3 regions of the Nocardioides plantarum genome follow, and region 3 is predicted to be linked to each of the others. Evidence: predicted binding sites of a transcription regulator. Region 3 holds the regulator's gene; each other region holds the start of a gene.
What was found. Region 3 encodes LexA, which represses DNA repair genes until DNA is damaged. Its sites were predicted from a motif close to TCGAACANNTGTTCGA; they were not measured.
Positions count from the first base shown of each region.

Region 1: a site for LexA is predicted at 964-979, ahead of FJQ56_RS10915 (HNH endonuclease signature motif containing protein). Genes of this name have one in related genera too.
Region 2: a site for LexA is predicted at 1,043-1,058, ahead of FJQ56_RS17205 (HNH endonuclease signature motif containing protein). Genes of this name have one in related genera too.

Region 1 covers NZ_VDMS01000001.1:2,324,366-2,326,628, forward strand. The annotation lists gene FJQ56_RS10915 (HNH endonuclease signature motif containing protein) at 1-950, opposite strand, end outside; gene FJQ56_RS22430 (DUF1232 domain-containing protein) at 1,386-1,697, shown strand; gene FJQ56_RS10925 (helix-turn-helix transcriptional regulator) at 1,725-2,263, opposite strand, start outside.
Region 2 covers NZ_VDMS01000004.1:197,041-199,303, forward strand. The annotation lists gene FJQ56_RS17205 (HNH endonuclease signature motif containing protein) at 1-1,012, opposite strand, end outside; gene FJQ56_RS17210 (SanA/YdcF family protein) at 1,195-1,848, shown strand; gene FJQ56_RS17215 (hypothetical protein) at 1,901-2,263, opposite strand, start outside.
Region 3 covers NZ_VDMS01000001.1:1,027,946-1,030,208, reverse strand. The annotation lists gene FJQ56_RS04795 (alkaline phosphatase D family protein) at 1-830, opposite strand, end outside; gene lexA (transcriptional repressor LexA) at 925-1,692, opposite strand; gene FJQ56_RS04785 (SDR family oxidoreductase) at 1,774-2,263, shown strand, end outside.

The sequences.
Region 1 (2,263 bases), 1.3 Mb from region 3:
CGGACCTGCTGGGCGAGCATGGCGTGGCGGGTGGTGTCGTTGAGGGCGACGGGGTCCAGGCCGAGCAGTCCGAGGTCGGTCAGGTGCAGGTAGAGCACGGCCTGCTTGGACGGTGCGGGCGCCTCGGCACCGTTGAGCAGGGCGAGGGCTTGGGCGGGGTCGGCCAGGACCCCCAACGCGCGGGCGCGGCGTACGTCGAGGCCGGTGTCGTCGCCGGCGGCCTTGAGGGCTGCAGCGACGTGGGTGAGGGTCTGGTGGAGGTCGTGGAGGTCTTTCCAGTCCCCGCGGGCGAACAGCTCGGCGGTGCCGTCGGGTTGGGCGTCACCGTGGAAGCGGACCTCGTGGGACTCGGTGGCGCAGGCTTGGTCGGCCTCGCGGGCCTCGGCGTGCAGCAGGGTCATGGCTCGTTCCACGACCTGGTCCAGGGTGACGGTGCCGATGGTGCCGACCACGGGGGCGATCTGGTCATCGACGTAGGCCACCACATCGGCCGGGGCGGCCAGCACAGCCTCAGCGACCCGACGCGCCCGCCACGCGGGGACCTCACCACCGGTCACACGCGCCCAGGTCCGGGGCAGGCGGTGGTGCAGGATCAACGCGTCACGGATCAGGCGTTTGCCGGCGGCGGTGGACATCTTGTTGGCCGCAGCGAACGCCGCGGGGGCATCCCAGGCCACCGGGGGGATGCCGCACCACTCGACCAGCTCCTCAGCCGCGGGGTCGGTGGGGTCCAGGGCCAGGGCGGTGCCGTCGACCTCGCTGTAGGCCACGCCAGTGGCCGTGGTGATCTGCCACCCCTCACCACCCTCGAGGACGGGGTGGGCGTGAGCCCACTCCACGGCTAGCTCCATGATCCGGGCTTCGGCGGCCTCGGCCGCAGCGCGGGCACGGCGGACCTCGTCGAGCAGCAGCGCCGGGGTCACGGCGGTGTCGGCGAGGGCGGCGGGCATGCCCCAAGAATACTAGAACATATGTTCGAACAAAAGGGTCTGCGGGATGCTGTGGACAGCCGTGATGAGGCCGGTGTGACTCGACCCAAGCCGAGGAGGCGGCCACGTTCGGCGTGGCGGCGGTCGGGCAACGCATCGGCGTTGAACCCCTCGCGCGGCGGACCTGATCCACCTCGTCGAGCACGTGTCGCGACTCGGGATCGAGCCGATCGCCGCCACGCCCTACAAGCCGACCACGCGGGCCAGGTCCTCACGGAACACCCCCGACCAATCCCCCGGGAGTCACCTACCTCGGCAACGACAGACCCCCCTGGACCTCGACCCCAGAACCCCGAACCATCACCAAAGTCCTGACGGAGCACGTGTCAACGATGTCTTGAGGCAGGACGGTCACCGATGTCTCGAGACATCGCACGGACGTGCCAGGCTGGCGGGATGGACGTCAGCGACCTGGTCACGATCGTGCTCGTGGTGCTCGGCGGGCTGTTCCTGCTGGGGGTCGCGGTCATCGTGTTCGTGATGGTGAGGTACCGCGTGCCCCCGCGGGGACTGGTGGCGATGGTCGGCGCGCTCGTCTACCTCGCGAGCCCGGTCGACGTACTGCCTGAGATCGTGCTCGGGCCGCTGGGTCTGGTGGACGACGCCGGGGTCGTGGCGGTCGTCGGGATCTGGGTCTACAAGCTGGTCCAGGCCCGCAAGATCCTGCGCGACGCGGGCGTCGGACGGCGTCCGGGACCGACGGCCTGAGGCCCGGCCCTCGCTGCCCGGGCCGTCCTAGACCGACGCGAGCAGCGCCACGAGCCCGCGGCGCGAGCAGAGCCCGAGCTTGCGGTAGACCCGCGACAGGTTGCCCTCGACAGCCTTGACCGTCACGCCCAGCTGCTCGGCGATCTGCCGGTTGCCCAGGCCCTCGACGGCGAGCAGCGCGACGCGGCGCTCGGCGGCAGTGAGCACGGCCAGCGCCTCGGCCCCGGCCCGGTCGGGGACCTCGCCCATCCGGTCGAGCAACCGCCGCACGCGGCTCTGCAGGGGCCACAGGTCCTCGCTCGCGGCGTACGCCTCGGCGGAGCGGAGCAGGGCGACCGCCGCGTCGCGGTCACCGTCGAGGAGCCGCAGGCCGGCCAGGTCGGTCTCGAGCTGGGCCCGCAGGCGGGTCGCCTCGACGTCGGCGAGCAGGGCCAGCGCCTCGCACAGCCGCGGCGCGCGCTCGCTGCTCCCGGTGGTCGTCGCGTCGGTGGTGGGGTCGGTGGTGGCGAGCACGCGCAGCGCCAGCGCCACGTCGTACGGCGTGCCCGCGGCCCGGGCGAGGTCGT
Region 2 (2,263 bases), on a different contig from region 3:
GCCGGCGGCCCATCGAGACGACGTCGCCGGTGGCGTTCATCCAGATCGGGATGATGCCTGCTTCGCAGGCGAGGCGGAGGTAGTCGAGGTGGCTGATCTTGTGGCCGGTGTCGAGGCGGGCGACCTTGACCTTGCCCTCGAGGAGGTCGGCGTCGCCGATGGCGATGACGGTGGCGTTGAGGCCGCCGAGCTTCGGGAGCTTCGACGCCGGGAAGCGGGCGACGTAGTCGCAGAGGGCCTTGCCGAGCTTCTCCGGCGTGGGGGTCTCCCAGTCGTAGGACCCGGCCCCCTGCTCGGCTCGCACGTGCTTCGGAGCGGCCAGTGCCGCGAGGGCCTTGCGAAGCATCTCGCCGTAGAGGGTCGGGATGACGAAGGTGCCGTGGGTCAGGCCCTCGCCGTCGTCGTACATCCGTAGTCGGGTCCTCTTCCTCGCCCGGGCCTCGGCCCTCGCGAGGGCTTCGGCCTCGCGGGCGTCGGCACAGTCGGGGTCGAGGCGGGCGTAGATCTCGTGACCCATGCGGCCCAGGGCGTCGGCGTCGTGGTCTGCCGCCTCGCCCAGCAGGAACGCCTCGGCGCGCTGCTTGTCGTGGTCGGTGACGTCGTCGTCGAGCAACGCGATCTTGTCGGCGATTGCCTGGGCCTGCTCGGCGTGGATCGCACCGCGCGCGGTGGCGGCACGGGTGGGCTCCCATGCAGCCAGAGACGAGGCAAGCGCAGCCTTGCGTGCGGCCAGCCGGCCAGTGACGTTGGTGAGCTGACGCAGCCATTGAGTGACCCCGCGACACCCTGCAATGCCCGGTCTGTCCAGCGACACGGCCTGGCCGATCGCCCGGGCCTCGACCTCGGCCACCCCGGCGGCGACGCGCGCGGCCAGGAGCACGACCCGGTCGGTGGTGGCCTCGTCCATCGACCACGCAGGCACGTCGGCCAGACCCTCGAGGTCGTCGAGCGCCGAGCACAGGAACGACTCGATCGGGTGGCCCGATCGAGTGGGGTCCTGGTGCTTGGTCATGGGTCTACCCAAGCACTCGCCACCGACAGTTCGAACGGACTTTCCCGCTCAACCACAGGGGTTGTGGACAACATCAGCAACGACTGACCTGTGGACGACTCACGGTCATCCCACCCACCTCGAACCCGACCCGCTCGCGTGGCGGCGCCGGCGTCACCCGGGCGCGCCCTAGGCTCCGGGGCATGAACCGATGGGCCCGCCGGGCACGCACCGCTGCGGTCGTCGTCGTCGCCCTCGGTGCCGGCACCGTCGCCACGGCCAACGCCGTCGTGCTCACCCGCACCGACGACCGCGTCAAGACCGACCCCGCCGACCTCGCCCACGCGCAGGTGGCGATCGTGCCCGGGTCGCTGGTGCGCCCCGACGGGACGCTGGGCGCCGTGGTGTCCGAGCGCGTCGACGCGGCCGTCGCGCTCTACGACGCCGGCATCGTCGACAAGCTGCTGCTCTCGGGTGACAACGGCACCGAGCAGTACGACGAGCCCGACACGATGCGGGACGCGGTCCTGGCCGCCGGGGTGCCGCCCCAGGACGTCTTCACCGACTACGCCGGCTTCAACACCTGGCACACGATGCGCCGCGCGCACGACGTGTTCGAGGTGAGCAGCGCCGTCGTGGTGACCCAGGACTTCCACGTCGCGCGGGCCGTCGACCTCGGCCGCGCCGCGGGACTCGACGTCCAGGGCTTCGTCGCCGGCGACGCCGGGTCGGGGGTCCGCGAGGTGCTCGCCCGGGTCCGCGGCTTCGGCGAGGCGACGCTCCACCCGGACGTCACCGGCGGACCCGTCATCCCGATCACCGGCGACGGCCGGGCGTCCTGGGCCGAGCGGCCCTGACCCGGCCGACCCGGTCCGACCCGGGACCCCACCGGGTCCCGGGTCGTCGAGGTCAGAAGCCGGCCGTCTCGTTCTGATCGCGGGTCAGGTCGGCGAGCGCGGCCATGTCGGCGCGTACCTCCTCGTCGGAGGCGGCGAAGTCGTCGGCGATGATCACCAGCGCGTCCGCGGCCTGGTTGACGCTCAACGCGGTCTCGCTGGCCGCCGCGCTGATCGCGGCGTTGAGGGCGTTCCACTCCGAGAACCCACCGGTGCGACCGAGACCGATCTCACCCGGGCGGTCCCACGGACCGGAGTCGACGCCGGTCATCGTGTCGCCGGCCGACTTGATCTCGGCGGAGATGTTGCGCATGTAGTCGTTGGCGACCGACTTGATCGTGGTGTACTCGGCCAGGATCTCTCCCGCCGGGTAGAG
Region 3 (2,263 bases):
TAGTCGCCCTCGGTGGCCTGGTGGTTCTCGGCCCCCGTGGCGTACTGGTCGTTGGCGACCTCGTGGTCGTCCCAGGTGATGATCCAGGGGAACTTGGCGTGCGCGTCCTGCAGGTCGGTGTCGGTCTTGTACTGCGCGTGGCGGCGCCGGTAGTCCTCGAGCGAGACCATCTCGTGCTTCGGGTCGTGGGTGCGGATGTCGACGTCGTCCCGGCCGTAGCCGTAGCCGCCCGCGCCGTACTCGTAGACGTAGTCGCCGAGGTGGACCACGGCGTGCAGGTCGTTGCGCGCCGCGAGGCCGCGGTAGGCCGCGAACCACCCGGCCTGCCAGTTGGCGCAGGAGACGATGCCCAGGCGCAGGTGGCTCGGGGTCGACCCGGGTGCCGGGGCGGTGCGGGTGCGCCCGACGCGGCTGTGGGTGCCCTTGAATCCGAAGCGGTAGTAGTACCAGGTGGCCGGGGTGAGCCCGGCGACGTCGAGCTTGACGGTGTGGTCACGGCTGGGACCGGTCACGAAGGTGCCGCGCTTGACGATGCGGCGGAAGTCCTTGCGGGTCGAGACCTCCCAGGTCACCGTGACCTGCGGGCCCTTGCCGGAGCCCGGCTTGCTGACGGCGTCGGGGGTCACCCGGGTCCAGAGCAGCACCTTGGTGGGGAGCGGGTCACCCGAGGCGACGCCGTGGCGGAAGTGGTGGAGCGCGGCGCGAGCGGCCGGTGACCGGGGCGCTGTCGCGGCGGTCGCCGAGCCGGGGCCGGCGAGCGTGGTCAGGGCGGCGCCGGTCGAGCCGGTCGCGAGCACGGTACGTCGCCGTACGCCGGTGGGTGTCGTCACGGAAACAGTCAACGACCCCCGGCACGTGGAGTGACGGGGGTCGTGACAACGGTCGTCGAGCGTTCACCCGGCGTATGCCGGGCCCGATCGTGGGTCAGAGCTTGCGCAGCACGGCCGTGACGACGCCGAGGATCGTGGCGTCGGTGCCGTCGATCGGGTCGAACGCCTCGTTGTGGGGGAGCAGCCAGACCTTGCCGTCCTTGCGCTGCAGGGTCTTGACGGTGGCCTCGCCGTCGATCATCGCCGCGACGATCTCACCGTTGCTGGCGGTCTGCTCCTGGCGGATGACGACGTAGTCGCCGTCGCAGATCGCGGCGTCGACCATCGACTCGCCCGACACCTCGAGCATGAAGAGCTGGCCGTCGCCGACCAGCTGCTGCGGCAGCGGGAAGACGTCGTCGTAGGTCTGCTCGGCCAGGATCGGGCCGCCGGCCGCGATCCGGCCGAGCAGCGGGACCTGGATCGCCGCGACGGCGACATCGCCGATGCCGGTCTCGTCGTACGACGTCTCCTCGGCCTGGCCGAGCGAGCGGCGGGCCGCCATGACGTCGGGGAGGAACACCTCGAGGGCCCGCGGTCGGTTGGGATCGCGCTTGAGGTAGCCCTTCTGCTCGAGCACCCGCAGCTGGTGGGCGACGCTCGAGGTGCTGGTCAGGCCCACCGCCTCGCCGATCTCGCGCATGCTCGGCGGGTAGCCGCGCAGCTCGAGGCTGTCCTTGATGTGGGCCAGCACGCGCTGCTGGCGCGGGGTCAGGCCGGTGGCGTCGGCCGGGCCGTCGGGGAGCTCGGAGACCTTGCTGGTCTTGGACGACTGCTTGGTGGACTGTTTCGTGGACCGCTTGTCGGGCTGCTTGTCGGGCATGGCTCAGGGTCCCACCGGGCGCCGACGATTTCAAACAGGTGTTCGAACGGCGTGTCGCGCGCACGGCTGCGACCATGGGTCATGGCCTCCGCCCCCTCACCGACGTCCTCGCCCCCGCCTGGGTCCGCTCCCACGTCCGCTCCCACGTCCGCCGTCGTCACCGGCGCGGCCCGCGGCATCGGCCGCGCGATCGCCGTGCGCCTGGTCGCCGCCGGGCACCGGGTCGTGATCACCGACGTCGATGCCGAGGCGGTCGCCGCGACGGCCACCCGGATCGGCGCGACCGGGGTGGCCCAGGACGTGCGCGACCCGGCCTCGCACCGGGCGGTCGCCTCGGTCGCGACGGGGTTGGCGCCCCTGGGCGTGTGGGTGAACAACGCCGGCGTCGGCTTCGACGGCGACCTGGCGGCGCTGAGCGACGAGCAGGTGCGCGGGCTGGTCGACGTCAACCTGCTCGGGACGCTGTGGGGGATGCGCGCCGCCCTGGACGCGTTCGGTCCGGTCGGGGCGCCCTCGGGTGCGCTGGTCAACGTGGCCTCGTTGTCGGGGCTCGGCCCGGTGCCCGGGCTGT